DNA from 2 places in the Streptomyces sp. Y7 genome. Region 1 is predicted to be linked to the other one. Evidence: riboswitches for the same ligand, from Rfam matches in the RefSeq annotation. Region 1 holds a riboswitch; the other holds the start of a gene.
The links. Region 1 has a riboswitch for S-adenosylmethionine ahead of thrC (threonine synthase). Riboswitches for the same ligand answer to the same signal wherever they lie in the genome.
Positions count from the first base shown of each region.

Region 2: it holds a riboswitch for S-adenosylmethionine, as region 1 does, so the genes downstream of both, ACGFW6_RS14340 (aminotransferase class V-fold PLP-dependent enzyme) here and thrC (threonine synthase) in region 1, are expected to answer to the same signal.

Region 1 covers NZ_JBIDDQ010000019.1:12,079-19,485, reverse strand. Annotated here, with positions in the region: gene ACGFW6_RS32730 (trehalose-6-phosphate synthase) at 1-1,232, opposite strand, end outside; gene ACGFW6_RS32725 (glucosyl-3-phosphoglycerate synthase) at 1,328-2,272, opposite strand; SAM riboswitch class I at 2,431-2,585, shown strand; gene thrC (threonine synthase) at 2,604-3,890, shown strand; gene ACGFW6_RS32715 (MoaD/ThiS family protein) at 3,976-4,251, shown strand; gene ACGFW6_RS32710 (cold-shock protein) at 4,704-4,910, shown strand; gene groL (chaperonin GroEL) at 5,240-6,862, shown strand; gene ACGFW6_RS32700 (NADH:flavin oxidoreductase) at 7,209-7,407, shown strand, end outside.
Region 2 covers NZ_JBIDDQ010000004.1:188,098-195,504, forward strand. Annotated here, with positions in the region: gene trpD (anthranilate phosphoribosyltransferase) at 99-1,163, shown strand; SAM riboswitch class IV at 1,239-1,355, shown strand; gene ACGFW6_RS14340 (aminotransferase class V-fold PLP-dependent enzyme) at 1,501-2,883, shown strand; gene ACGFW6_RS14345 (glycerate kinase) at 2,838-4,031, opposite strand; gene ACGFW6_RS14350 (SLC13 family permease) at 4,152-5,561, opposite strand; gene ACGFW6_RS14355 (response regulator transcription factor) at 5,619-6,281, opposite strand; gene ACGFW6_RS14360 (ATP-binding protein) at 6,278-7,407, opposite strand, start outside.

The DNA.
Region 1 (7,407 bases):
GGCACCTCCTTGGCGACGAGGTTCATACCGTCCCGGATGGGGTTGACCAGCGCCACGTCCGCCAGCCGGTAGGCGGCCAGCGAGCGCGCGAAGTCGTCCTTGACGTGCAGGACGACCGGGGTCCAACCCGGCGTCGCGTACTGCGCGTTGAGCTCGTCCGCCAGCCGCTGCACCTCGGCCGTGTAGTCGCGGTACACGGCCAGGTCCTGCCGCGAGGGGTAGGCGAAGGCCACGTGCACCACCCGCTCGCGCCACTCGGGACGGTCCTCCAGCAGCTGCCGGTAGGCGAGCAGACCGCGCACGATGTTCTTGGACAGCTCGGTCCGGTCGACCCGCACGATCGTCCTGCGGGCGGTGCCGTCCGGGGACGAGCCGATCTCCTCGCGGAGCGCGGCCATCCGCTCCGTCACGTCCGCCCGGTGCGCGCGCTCGCGCAGGAAGTCCGCGTCCGCGCCCAGACCGTGCACGCCGATCCGCGTGCCCCCGAGCCCGTCGGCGAACCGGGCGCAGCACGCCTCGAAGGCGTCCGCCCAGCGCCGGGTGAGGAACCCCAGCCGGTCGGCGCCCAGCATCCCGCGCAGCACCTGCTCGGCGATGTCGTCGGGCAGCATCCGGAAGTACTCCGGTGGCGCCCACGGCGTGTGCGAGAAGTGACCGATCCTGAGGTCGGGGCGCAGCTCACGGAGCATCCCCGGCACCAGCGTCAGGTGGTAGTCCTGCACCAGCACCGCCGCCCCCGGGGCCGCCCGCCCGGCCAGCGCCTCGGCGAAGGCGCGGTTGTACGCCTCGTAGGACGCCCACTGCCGCCGGAACTCCGCGTCGAAGACCGGCTCCAGCGGGGTCTGGTAGAGCATGTGGTGGACGAACCACAGGACCGAGTTCGCGATGCCGTTGTACGCGTCCGCGTGCACGTCCGCCGGGATGTCCAGCATCAGCACGCCGTCCTCTCCCGCCCGCCGCCCGCCACCACCCCTCTGCGGAGGGGCCTCCGGCCCCGCACCTACGATTCCGCGCCGCACCGCCTCGCGGTCGCCGTCGGACAGCGCCGAGCACACCCACAGGGCGCCCGCGTCCGGCCCGATCGCCGACAGCCCGGAGACGACTCCGCCGCCGCCGCGCTTGGAGTTCAGCGAGCCGTCGTCGCCCACCTCGTACGAGACCGGGCCGCGGTTCGACGCGACCAGGACCGTGGCGGCACCGTGCGCACCCGGCGCATCCTGCGTGGAAGCCATAAGCCTCAACCTAGCCCTCCCCGGAAACGCTCAAACGTACGGTTCCGCTCAGTGGGGGGCTCCCGTACGCCCTGTATACGGCCGGTTTCCGGCGTTTACGCGACCTTCCGCGTCGCGTACTCGGCGATCTCCACCATCGGCGGCCGTTCCTCGGTGTCCACGGAGTACGTACGCGGCTCGAAACCGTCCTCCCCACGCTCGAACTGGGTCAGGGACGGCCGCACCAGATGCCCGCGGGCCAGCCGCAGCTGCGCGGTGCGGTAGATCGCGGCGGACATCCGGCCGAGTGCCTGCCCGTCCTGGTGCCGGTGCTTGCGCACCCCCACGTCCACCTGGGCCAGCGCGTCGAGCCCCACCAGGTGCAGCGCGTCGACCAGCATGCCCAGCTCGACGCCGTACCCGACGGGGAAGGGGAGCTGTTCCAGCAGGCTGCGGCGGGCGGCGTACTCACCGCCGAGCGGCTGCACGAAGCCGGCCAGTTGGGGCCAGTGCATGTTCAGCAGCGGGCGGGCCATCAGCTCGGTGACCCGGCCGCCCTGCCCGGCCGCACCGGCGAGCGGGCGGTCGTACATCGCCTTGACCAGGTCCACGCCGGGGTCGGTGAGCAGCGGGCCGACGATGCCGGCGACGAAGTCGGAGGAGAACTCCTTCAGGTCGGCGTCGATGAAGCAGACGATGTCGCCGGAGGTCACGAGCAGGGAGCGCCACAGGACCTCGCCCTTGCCGGGCACGGCCGGCAGGCGCGGCAGGATCGCGTCCCGGTGCACCACCCGGGCGCCCGCCGCGGCGGCGACCTGGGCGGTGCGGTCGGTGGAGCCGGAGTCGACGACGACGATCTCGTCGACCAGCGGAACCTGATGCACGAGGTCGTGGGCGATGACCGCGACGATGTCGCCGACGGTCTCCTCCTCGTTGAGCGCGGGCAGGACGACGGACACCGACTGGCCCGTGCGCTGCTTGGCGGCCAGGATGTGATGCAGCGGGCGATCGGCTACGGACCAGGAGCGGCTGCTCAGCCAGCGCTCCACTTCTTCCAGCACGGTCGGCGGCTCCTCACTGTCGGGACGTTTGTGATCCATCTCGCGGTTCGGACGGCTATCTCAACTGTCCTGGCGTTCGGTTACAGTCTTGAACAACGCGGATGACCATCGCATGTCCGGGGTCAACCGTCGTCCACAACTGCACAACAACCGCATACCGCTCATCCAGAGGGGCAGAGGGATACGGCCCGATGAAGCCCCGGCAACCCTCCAGCCGGTCTCGTAGATCAGTGTTGATCGTTCCGCGAGGCTCCCGGCTAGGGAAGGTGCCAAATCCGTCTCACGGCGAGATGCGTCGTGAGGAAGATGAGGAGAAAGGGCCTCGCCTCACATGGCTGCGCAGACTGTTGCAAGCACCACCGAATCCACCGTAGACCTCGGCCCCGCCGCGGCGCTCTCCTGCCGTGAGTGCGGCCATCGGGTACCGCTCGGTCCGGTCTTCGCGTGCGAGGAGTGTTTCGGCCCGCTGGAGATCGCCTACGACTTCTCGGCCTACGACGCCGAGGAGCTCCGCAAGCGGATCGAAGCGGGCCCCGCGAACATCTGGCGTTACGCGCCGCTCCTTCCCGTCCCGGCCGACGTCGCCGACAAGCCGAACCTGAACCCCGGCTGGACCAAGCTCGTCAAGGCCGACCACCTCGCCGGCGAGCTCGGCGTCGACGCCGGCAAGCTGTTCGTGAAGGACGACTCCGGCAACCCGACGCACTCCTTCAAGGACCGCGTCGTCGCCCAGGCGCTGGAGGCCGCCCGTGCCTTCGGCTTCACCACGCTCTCCTGCTCCTCCACCGGCAACCTGGCCGGCGCCGTGGGCGCCGCGGCCGCCCGCGCCGGCTTCCGCTCGTGCGTGTTCATCCCGCACGACCTGGAGCAGGGCAAGGTCGTCATGGCCGCGATCTACGGCGGCGAGCTCGTCGGCATCGAGGGCAACTACGACGACGTGAACCGTTTCTGCTCCGAGCTGATCGGCGACCCGGCCGGTGAGGGCTGGGGCTTCGTCAACGTCAACCTGCGGCCGTACTACGCCGAGGGCTCCAAGACCCTGGCGTACGAGATCTGCGAGCAGCTCGGCTGGCAGCTCCCGGACCAGCTGGTCGTCCCGATCGCGTCCGGCTCGCAGCTCACCAAGATCGACAAGGGACTCCAGGAGCTGATCAAGCTCGGGCTCGTCGAGGACAAGCCGTACAAGATCTTCGGGGCGCAGGCCGAGGGCTGCTCGCCGGTGTCGACCGCGTTCAAGGCCGGCCACGACGTGGTCCGCCCGCAGAAGCCGAACACCATCGCCAAGTCGCTGGCCATCGGCAACCCGGCCGACGGGCCGTACGTCCTCGACATCGCGCGCCGCACCGGCGGGTTCGTGGAGGATGTGACGGACGAGCAGGTCGTCGAGGCCATCAAGATCCTCGCCCGGACCGAGGGCATCTTCGCCGAGACCGCCGGCGGTGTGACCGTGGGCGTGACGAAGAAGCTGATCGAGAACGGCGTCCTCGACCCCACGAAGACCACCGTCGTGCTGAACACCGGCGACGGCCTCAAGACGCTGGACGCGGTGGCCGGTACGGGGCTCACTGCGACAATTCGTCCCAACCTGGACTCGTTCCGCGAGGCCGGCCTCGCATAGTCGTTTTTCGTCCGCGGGTCGGTGGGGGCTGGTCGCGCAGTTCCCCGCGCCCCTGGGCCCGTTACACCTGACCGGAGGTTTCATCGTGAGCGTCAACGTCCGCATCCCCACCATCCTGCGCACCTACACGGGTGGCCAGGCCGAAGTCGCCGCCGAAGGTGCGACCCTCGCCGAGGTCATCTCCGACCTGGAGAAGAACCACACCGGGATCGCCGCCCGGGTGCTCGACGACCAGGGCAAGCTGCGCCGGTTCGTCAATGTGTACGTCAACGACGACGACGTGCGTTTTGAGCAGGGCCTCGAGACGGCGACCCCGGACGGTGCGGGCGTTTCCATCATCCCGGCCGTCGCCGGCGGCTGATCGAGGCTGACAGAATGACCGATCATTACCATCGGTAACCCAGGTTACTGAGAGTTCATTGAATTGCCCCCTCCGTGAGAGAAGCGGAGGGGGCAATTCTGTGTGGTTGAGCGAGGTACAGTTGGGGAACGTGCCGCCGATCTCCGAGTCGGTTGCCCTTGATTTCTGCCGCAGGCCCGACAAGAAGTAGCCAAAGTGTGCGGGTTTTTTGCGGCTTCTGTTCCTTTTGCCGGGTCCGACTTGACCTGAAGTCAGCGGAATTGTCCCCACATTCCCGACCGGTCGTGCCCGGATTTCTCGTCCGATTGACCTGTTGCAGACGGCAGTTGGGCAGATACATTCAGCCGCGGTCGACGCGTTCCGGCGCACGCCCCCGACCGATGGGGGGTGAGGTCTGACCCGGATCCGCGAAGTGTGGATCTGTGCAAGGGCCAGTAATAGGGGAGTTAGGCATGGCTCAGGGCACCGTCAAGTGGTTCAACGCGGAGAAGGGGTACGGCTTCATCGCGGTCGACGGTGGTGCGGATGTTTTCGTCCACTACAGCGCGATCCAGATGGACGGGTACCGCACCCTGGAAGAGGGCCAGCGGGTCGATTTCGAGATCTCGCAGGGTCAGAAGGGGCCGCAGGCGGACATGGTCCGTCTGGCGACCGGCTGAAGCACGCGTCGACTAACAGCAGCGACGTACTTCTTCGAAGGGCTCGCACCTCCCGGGGTGCGGGCCCTTCGTCGTGTTCAGGGTCCGTTCGTGGCCTGTTCGCCCGGGGCGGACACCGCGCGCTCGCTTCGCGAGCGCGCCTTGCACTCTCCTGGGTCGAGTGCTAATCATTGCGTTAGCACTCTGAAGGTGAGAGTGACAAAGAAGGACCGGGTCGGTGAGGCCCGCAGGCCAGGTGGGGCAAGGAACCACGAGGCAGGCGAGCCGTCCGTCGCGGGCGCGGGCGCGGTCCGAAGGAATCACCCCCAGTCCTGGAGGGACCACTTCACATGGCCAAGATCATCGCGTTCGACGAGGAGGCGCGGCGCGGCCTCGAGCGCGGCATGAACCAGCTCGCGGACGCCGTGAAGGTGACGCTCGGCCCCAAGGGCCGCAACGTCGTCCTCGAGAAGAAGTGGGGCGCCCCCACGATCACCAACGATGGTGTCTCCATCGCCAAGGAGATCGAGCTCGAGGACCCGTACGAGAAGATCGGCGCCGAGCTGGTCAAGGAAGTCGCCAAGAAGACGGACGACGTCGCCGGTGACGGTACGACCACCGCGACCGTTCTCGCCCAGGCCCTGGTCAAGGAGGGCCTGCGCAACGTAGCCGCCGGCGCCAACCCGATGGCCCTCAAGCGCGGCATCGAGCGTGCCGTCGAGGCCGTCTCCGCCGCCCTGCTGGAGCAGGCGAAGGACGTCGAGACCAAGGAGCAGATCGCCTCCACGGCCTCCATCTCCGCCGCCGACACCCAGATCGGCGAGCTCATCGCCGAGGCGATGGACAAGGTCGGCAAGGAAGGCGTCATCACCGTCGAGGAGTCCCAGACCTTCGGTCTGGAGCTGGAGCTCACCGAGGGTATGCGCTTCGACAAGGGCTACATCTCGGCGTACTTCGCCACCGACATGGAGCGGATGGAGGCGTCGCTCGACGACCCGTACATCCTCATCGCCAACTCCAAGATCGGCTCCGTCAAGGACCTGCTCCCGCTCCTGGAGAAGGTCATGCAGTCGGGCAAGCCGCTGCTGATCATCGCCGAGGACGTCGAGGGCGAGGCCCTGTCGACCCTGGTCGTCAACAAGATCCGCGGCACCTTCAAGTCCGTCGCCGTCAAGGCCCCGGGCTTCGGTGACCGCCGCAAGGCGATGCTGAACGACATCGCCATCCTCACCGGTGGCGAGGTCATCTCCGAGGAGGTCGGTCTCAAGCTCGAGAACACCTCCCTGGACCTCCTGGGCAAGGCCCGCAAGGTCGTCATCACCAAGGACGAGACCACCATCGTCGACGGTGCCGGCTCCTCGGAGCAGGTCGCGGGCCGGGTCAACCAGATCCGCGCCGAGATCGAGAACAGCGACTCGGACTACGACCGCGAGAAGCTCCAGGAGCGCCTGGCGAAGCTCGCCGGTGGCGTCGCCGTCATCAAGGCCGGTGCCGCGACCGAGGTCGAGCTCAAGGAGCGCAAGCACCGCATCGAGGACGCCGTGCGCAACGCCAAGGCGGCCGTCGAGGAGGGCATCGTCGCCGGTGGTGGCGTGGCTCTGCTCCAGGCTTCCCAGGTGTTCGAGAAGCTGGAGCTCGAAGGTGACGAGGCGACCGGCGCCAACGCCGTGAAGCTCGCGCTGGAGGCCCCGCTGAAGCAGATCGCCGTCAACGGTGGTCTCGAGGGTGGCGTCGTCGTCGAGAAGGTGCGCAACCTCACGGTCGGCCACGGCCTCAACGCCGCGACCGGCGAGTACGTCGACATGATCGCCGAGGGCATCATCGACCCGGCGAAGGTGACGCGTTCCGCGCTGCAGAACGCCGCGTCGATCGCTGCGCTGTTCCTCACCACCGAGGCCGTCATCGCCGACAAGCCGGAGAAGGCCGCCGCGCCCGCCGGTGGCGGCATGCCGGGCGGTGACATGGACTTCTGATCGGCCTCGGGGGCCTCGGCCTCCGGTTGATCAACGTCCTTCCCGAGGGCGGTACCTCCTGTTGCGACATGCGCGACAGGGGGTGCCGCCCTCGGTGCGTTGGTGGGTGCGGGTGGGTGGGGGCTGGTCGCGCAGTTCCCCGCGCCCCTTGGCGGCGTCCGGCGGACGTACCTCCAGCGGCGCGGGGAACTGCGCGAGCAACCACGAATCACCCGCAGTCGCCCTCGACACACACCGTCTCCTCGGGAATGCGCAGCCTCACATCCCCCGTTGCTTAATGTGGTGCAACAATGCGTGTGCACATACTGACCGGTATAAGCAGATCCCTCTCCCCAGGAGCCCCCACGTGACCGTCACCCAGCCCGCCGCCTCCCGCGCGGCGCAGATTCTGGCCCGGCCGACCGCGATCAACGGCCTCACCGTCCCGAACCGCATCGTGATGGCGCCGATGACCCGGATGTTCTCGCCGGGTGGTGTGCCCGGAGCGGACGTGGAGTCGTACTACTCGCGGCGGGCCGCCGCCGGTGTCGGTCTGATCGTCACCG
Region 2 (7,407 bases), on a different contig from region 1:
TTCGGACGGGGCCCTTCTCCGTGTCCCGGGGCTGGATAGGGTGGACCTCGTTGAGACTGACGTCCCGTAGTGCGGGACACCTGATCCTGGAGCGGCTTATGAGCGCTGTGACCCCCGCTGGAGGCGACACCGCGGCGGGCCGCTCCTGGCCCCTGCTGCTGAACGGCCTGCTGGACGGCCGCAACCTCTCCGCCGACGACACCGCGTGGGCGATGGACCTGATCATGCGCGGCGAGGCGACGGACGCGCAGATCGCCGGTTTCGTGGTGGCGCTGCGGGCCAAGGGCGAGACGGTGCAGGAGATCACCGGCCTCGTCCGCACGATGTACGAGCACGCGAACGTGATCGAGGTGCCGGGGCCGACCGTCGACATCGTCGGCACGGGCGGCGACGGCGCGAAGACCGTCAACATCTCCACGATGTCGGCGATCGTCATCGCCGGCACCGGCGCGAAGGTCGTCAAGCACGGCAACCGGGCGGCGTCGTCGGCGTCCGGCGCCTCGGACGTGCTGGAGAAGCTCGGCGTCAATCTGGAGCTGCCCGTGAACCGGGTGGCACAGGTCGCCGAGCAGGCCGGGATCACCTTCTGCTTCGCGGTGAAGTTCCACCCGTCGCTGCGCCACGTGGCCGCGGCACGCGGGCAGTTGGGCATCCGGACGACCTTCAACGTGCTCGGTCCGCTGACCAACCCGGCCAAGGTGCGGGCCCAGGCGGTCGGCGTCGCCGACCCGCGCATGGCGCCGATCGTCGCGGGCGTCTTCGCCGAGCGCGGCAACTCCTCCCTGGTGTTCCGCGGCGACGACGGGCTCGACGAGCTGACGACCACCGCCACCTCGCGGGTGTGGGTCGTGCGCGACGGCAAGGTGACCGAGGAGGCCTTCGACCCGCGCGACGTCGGCATCGAGCTGGTGCCCGTGGAGGCCCTGCGCGGCGCCGACGCGTCCTACAACGCCGAGGTCGCCCGGCGCCTGCTGGACGGCGAGACGGGCCCCGTGCGCGACGCCGTCCTGCTGAACGCGGCGGCGGCGCTGGTGGCGCTGGAGCCCGGCGACGGGCCGCTGACGGAGCAGATCCGGGCCGGCATGGCGAAGGCGGCGGAGTCGATCGACTCGGGCTCCGCGAAGCGGACGCTGGAGCGGTGGGTCGCCGCGAGCAACGCCTAGCGGGCACCTGATGTCGTCCCGCGATCCGGACACGGGTTGCGGGGCGACGATCATTTCACGTACGTTCCTGTACCAGGTCATGAGTGACAGTCATGAGGCCCCGGCCGACTGTCCGGCAACCCTCCGTCCGTGGCGGGGTGCCCCGGGTGAAGACCAGGCCGTAGGCAGCGAGGTCTACGGCAAGCGCGGGCCCCTCTCGAAACCAGGGGTCCTGGTCGTTCGAGGGAGTCTTCCGTGAGCAAGCGAATGCGATAGGGCCGCCGAGCCCCGCCTCCGCGCACCTTCTTTCTCTTTCTCCGCATGCCCCGACCGGTATGCCTCTCACGGGAGTTCCGCCATGTCCGTCTCCACCGCTGCCTCCGTCCAGACCATTTGTGCCCCCCTGCCCGTTCTGGGCCGTGATGTCACCGTCCCGCTGGTGACCGGCGGCGAGGTCACCTACGCCGCGCTCGACTACGCCGCCAGCGCCCCCGCCCTCCAGCGCGTGTGGGACGACGTGGCCGCCTACGCGCCGTACTACGGCAGCGTCCACCGCGGTGCCGGCTACCTCTCCCAGCTCTCCACCGACCTGTTCGAGAACGCCCGCCGGACGGTCGCCGAGTTCCTCGACTGCCGGGACGGCGACCAGGTCGTCTTCACCCGGTCCACCACCGACTCGCTGAACCTCCTCGCCGCCGCCCTCCCGGCCGACTGCCAGGTCTTCGTCTTCGAGACCGAGCACCACGCCTCCCTGCTGCCCTGGCGTGACGCCCGGGTCACCTGCCTCGACGCCCCGCGCACCCACCGCGAGGCCGTCGAGACCCTGGAGCGTGCCCTCGCCGACCGCACTGTGTCGGTTGAAGGGGGCCACGGCCCGGCCCTGGTCTGCGTCACCGGCGCCTCGAACGTCACCGGCGAGCTGTGGCCGGTGCGGGAGCTGGCCGCGGCCGCGCACGCGCACGGCGCCCGGATCGTCCTGGACGCCGCCCAGCTGGCCCCGCACCACGCGGTCAGCGTCCGTGACCTGGACGTCGACTGGGTCGCCTTCTCCGGCCACAAGCTGTACGCCCCGTTCGGCTCCGGTGTGCTCGCCGGCCGTGCCGACTGGCTGCGCGCGGCGGAGCCGTACCTCGCGGGCGGCGGCGCCAGCCGCAAGGTGTCCCGGCGTGCCGACGGCGGCGTCGACGTCGAGTGGCACGACAGCGCCGCCCGGCACGAGGCGGGCTCCCCGAACGTCATCGGCGCCTACTCCATCGCCTCCGCCTGCAAGGCCCTCACCGACGCCGGTTTCGACGACCTGGTCGCCCGTGAGCGGTACCTGATCGAGAAGGTGCGGACCGGCCTCGCCGAGGTGCCCGAGGTCCGGATCCTCTCCCTCTTCGGCGACGACGCCCCGCGCGTCGGTGTGATCTCCTTCGTCGTCGCGGGCTGGAACAGCTCCCACTTCGCCGCCGCCCTCTCCGCCGAGTACGGCATCGGGGTACGGGACGGCCTGTTCTGCGCCCACCCGCTGGTCCGCACCCTGCTCGGCAGCGACCCGCAGTCCCAGGGCGAGTGCGGTGCCCCCGAGGCGGCTCCCGGCGAGAAGTCCCTCAACGCCATCCGCGTCAGCTTCGGTGCCGGGACGCCGGACGAGCACGTCGAGCGGTTCGTGAACGCCGTCAAGGAGCTCGTGACGGACGGTGCGAAGTGGAACTACCGCACCGAGGACGGTCGTTGCGTGCCGGACACCTCCGCGTGAGCCGGTAGCCGGGCGCCCAGCAGGATCATCCGCAGGGCGCGTTCGGTGGCGTCCGTGAGGAGTTCGGAGGCCCGCACCAGGGCCTCCGCCAGGGCCATCGGCGCGGGCAGGATGCCGCTGAACGCGTCGACGCCGGGCACGTCGTGGGCGCCCTCGCCCAGCGTGCCCGCCAGCGCGAGCACCGGGCGGCCGTACAGCTTGGCCCGGCGGGCCACCTCGGCCGGGACCTTGCCGTGGGGCGTCTGGCGGTCCAGGGCGCCCTCGGCGGTGACGACCAGGTCGGCGCGGGCCAGGCGGGCGTCCAGATCGAGGTGGTCGAGGAGCACGTCGAAGCGGGGGAGCAGGCGGGCGCCCAGCGCGGCGAGGCCGGCGCCCAGACCGCCGGATGCCCCGGTGCCGGGACCGCCGTACAGGTCCGTCCCCACCACCCCCAGATCACGGGTGAGGACGCGCGCCCAGTTCTCCAGCCCCGCCGACAGGTCCTCCACCTGCGCGGGCGTCGCGCCTTTCTGCGGTCCGAAGACACGGGCCACACCGCGCTCGCCGCACAGCACGTTGTACGGATTGCAGGCGACGACCAGCTCCACGCCCCGCAGCCGCGGATCCAGCCCGGACGGGTCGATCCGGGCGAGCCGCGTCAACTCCCGCCCTCCGTACGGCAGTTCGAAGCCGTCGGCGTCCAGCAGCCGGGCGCCGAGGGCCTGGAGCGCGCCGGCGCCCCCGTCGGAGGTCCCGGAGTCGCCGCACCCGACCAGGATCCGCCGTACGCCGGTGTCGAGCGCGGCACGGATCAGCTCGCCGACGCCGTACGTCGTCGTGGCACCCGGATCGCGCCGGGCCCGGGGGACGAGGGACAGCCCGGCCACCGCGGCCATCTCCACCACCGCCGTGTCCCGGGAGCCGAGCAGCGCGAAGTGAGTGCCGAGGCGTTCGCCCACGGGCCCCGTGGCGGGCAGGGCGACGAGCCGCCCGCCGGTCGCGGCGGCCAGGGCGGTGGCGGTCCCCTCACCACCGTCCACCAGCGGAATCAGATCGAGCACGGCCTCCGGCAGCACCCGCCGCACCCCACCCGCGATGGCATCGGCGGCGGCCTGCGCGGACAACGACTCCTTGAACCCACTGGGGGCTACGACTACTCGGGTCAGCATCGGAGGTCTCCTAGGCAGATCGAATGTAGGCGCGGCACTGAGGCAACGCCCCGAGGGGCGCGGGGAACTGCGCGACCAGCCACAACGGCGCCGCAGACGGCCGACGGCCTGACGCGGCACTCACAGTGGAACGCCCAGCAGCGGCCACACCGCCACGGCGAACAGCAGAACGAGGGCAGCCGTCAGCGGCGCCAGCACGGCGGACAGCCGCAACAGGTCCCGCGGGGTGTACGTCGGCGTCCCGGGAAGGTCGGAGAAGAGCGTGACCGGCTTGGCGGAGGCCGGGAGGGTGTGGCAGAACCCGGCCGCCGCGGTGGACGCGAGCGCCGCCGCGACCGGATTCACCCCGGCCCCCACCGCCGCCGCGACCACCAACGGCACCAGCACCGAGGACCGGGCCGACCGGGACTGCAGGACCAGATGGGCCGCCGTACTGATCACCACCACGACGACCAGGAACAGCAGCGGGCTGACGCCCGACGGAAGCCCGCCGACCAGCCACTCCGCCGCCCCGGAGTCGGCGAGCGCCACGCCCATCGCCATCGTCGCCGCCATGAACAGCAGCAGCGCCCAGGGAACCGTCTTCAGCGCGTCCTTCAGATGCACGGTCCCCAGGGCCGGCGAGGCCGCCACCACCGCGCCGATCAGCGCCACGACCGCGGGCGGCACCCGGTGCAGCGGCTCGCTGCACCACAGCAGCACCACCGTGCCGAGCAGCAGCGCGCACCGCTTCTCGGCCTGCGACCAGGGACCGGTGACCGGGTGGTCGCTGTGCTCCTGGATCTGCTCGGGCGTGATGCGCACGGAGCCCTTGCGGTCCGTGCGGCGGGTGGTGGTCAGGAGAACGGCCTCGGCGGCCAGGTGCGAGGAGGCCACGGCCAGCGGCAGCCCCAGCAGCAGCCATTCGGTGAAGCCGATCCGTTCACCCGTGGCCTGCCACAGCACCGACACGGTGATCAGATGCGCGCCCGCCCCGATCAGGGTCGCCACCGCCGACAGCAGGATCACGGTCGGGAACAGCAGCGCCAGCATCACGACCAGTCGCCGCCGGCCGGCCAGCGCCTTGGCGAGCGCGAGGAACACGGGCAGCGCGAGGGCCGCCCGCCCCGAGGTGGCCGGCACCGCGAACGCCGTGACGACCAGCGCGGCGGTCGTCAGATGCACCAGCTGCCGCACCGTGCGCGCCCCGCCGACCAGGAACGCCGCCGCCCGCCCCGCCAGCCCCGTCCGGGTCACCGCGGCCGCCAGCACGAAGGCGCAGATCAGCAGCCAGACCGTGGAGTCGCCGAGGGTGCCGAACAGCGTGTCGCTGCTGATCACCCCGGTCACCGTCAGCGCCAGCCCGGCGCCCAGCGCGATGTACGTGTCGTCGACCGGCGTCGCGATCCAGGCGCAGGTCGCCAGCGCGAACACGGCGAGGGTGAGGCGGGCGTCGGCGCCGAGACCCGCGAAGTTGCCGGGCACCGCCAGCAGCGCGCACAGCGAGAGCGCCCCGCACAGGGCCGCGAGCGAACGGAGGTTCAGGGTCACGTCATCGAGGGTTCACCCGAGCCGTGAGCCCTCGATGAGCGGTACATGAGGGGGAGTTCACGCGGGCAGCCGGTACCCCACGCCGCGGACGGTCTCGACCCGTTCGGCGCCGAGCTTCTTGCGCAGCGCCCGCACGTACACGTCCACGATGTTGGAGCCCGGGTCGAAGTCGTAGCCCCACACGTGCGACAGGATCTGCTCGCGGGACAGTACCTGCCCCGGATGCCTCAGGAACAGCTCCAGGAGCACGAACTCTCGGGCCGTCAGGTCGACCGTCCGCTCCCCGGACCGGGCCCGCCGGGTGCGCAGGTCCAGGGTGAGCGGGCCGGACCGCAGCACCGTCACCTCGGGCGCCCTGGCCGCCGTACGCAGGCGCAGCCGTACCCGGGCGAGCAGTTCCTCGAAGCGGAACGGCTTGGTCATCCAGTCGTCGGCGCCGCCCTCCAGACCGGCCACCGTGTCCCGTACGGAGTCCCGCGCGGTCAGCACGATCACCGGGACGGTCACCCGGGCCTCGCGCATCTCGCGCAGCACCGTGAACCCGTCCCGGCCGGGCAGGCCGATGTCCAGGACCACCAGGTCGAAGGCGCCCGTGACGGCGTACTCGTACGCCGCCTCGCCGTCGCCGACGACGGTCGTGGTGAAGCCGTTGGAGCGCAGGCCCTTCTCGACGAAGGAGGCGATGCGCTCCTCGTCCTCGACGATGAGGATCCGGTTCACGTGTGTCCCTCTCCCAGTGCCAGTACGAAGGTGGCGCCGCCGCCCTCCGTGACGCGCAGCCCCACCCGGCCGCCGTGCGCCTCGGCGATGGCCCGGACGATCGACAGCCCGAGCCCGGCCCCGGAGCCCCGGGCGCCGCGCCGGGACGTGCCGCGCCGGAACCGTTCGAAGATCACGTGGGCGTCCTGTGGCTGCACCCCGCAGCCGGAGTCGGCGACGTAGAGCTCGACGCGCTGTCCGTCGGCCCGGGAGCCGATCCGCACGGACTGGCCGGGCGCGGTGTGCTGCACGGCGTTCTGGGCGAGCTGGACCATCGCCTGGGTGATCCGCTGGGCGTCCAGCTCGGCCTCCACGTCGGCCACCTCGGCCAGCTGCCAGTCCCGCTCGCCGAGGGTGCGGGCCTTGACGTAGACGTCGGCGGTGAGCTCGGCGAGCTGCACCGGCTCCGGAGTGACGAAGTCGGGGCGCTCGGCCTTGGCGAGCAGCAGCAGGTCCTCCACGATGCGGCTCATCCGGTCCAGTTCGTCGGTGACCAGCCGTATCGTCTCCTCGCGCTCGGCCGGATCGTCGCCCATCAGCTCCAGGTGGCCGCGCACGATGGTGATCGGCGTGCGCAGCTCGTGGCCCGCGTCGTCGACGAACTCGCGCTGGGCGGCGAAGGCGCGCTCCAGCCGGTCGAGCATCGCGTTGAAGGTCTCCGCGAGCGCGGCGATGTCGTCGCGCCCGTGCACCGGGATACGGCGGGTGAGGTCCTGCTCGGTGAGCTGCGCGGCCGCGGTGCGCACCAGCCGTACGGGCTTGAGGATGCGGCCCGCGACCGCCCAGCCGATGCCGGTGGTCAGCAGCAGGGCCACGCCGGAGATGGCGAGCAGGATACGGAACTCCGCGTTCACCGCCGCCTGTTGGCGCCCGGGGTGGAAGGCCACGACGAACGCGGCCTCCGTCTCCCCGCCGGCCCGCGCGACGGCGACCTTCGCCCAGCGGATCTCGCCGGAGGACCGCTCGACCGTGCCCGACGAGGCGGGGGAGTCGAAGATACGGCGGCGGGCGGCGGTGTCCTCGTGCAACGGCACGGCGACCGGGATCTCGCGCGGCTGGATGATCTGGGCCGGGGTGTCGCCCGCCC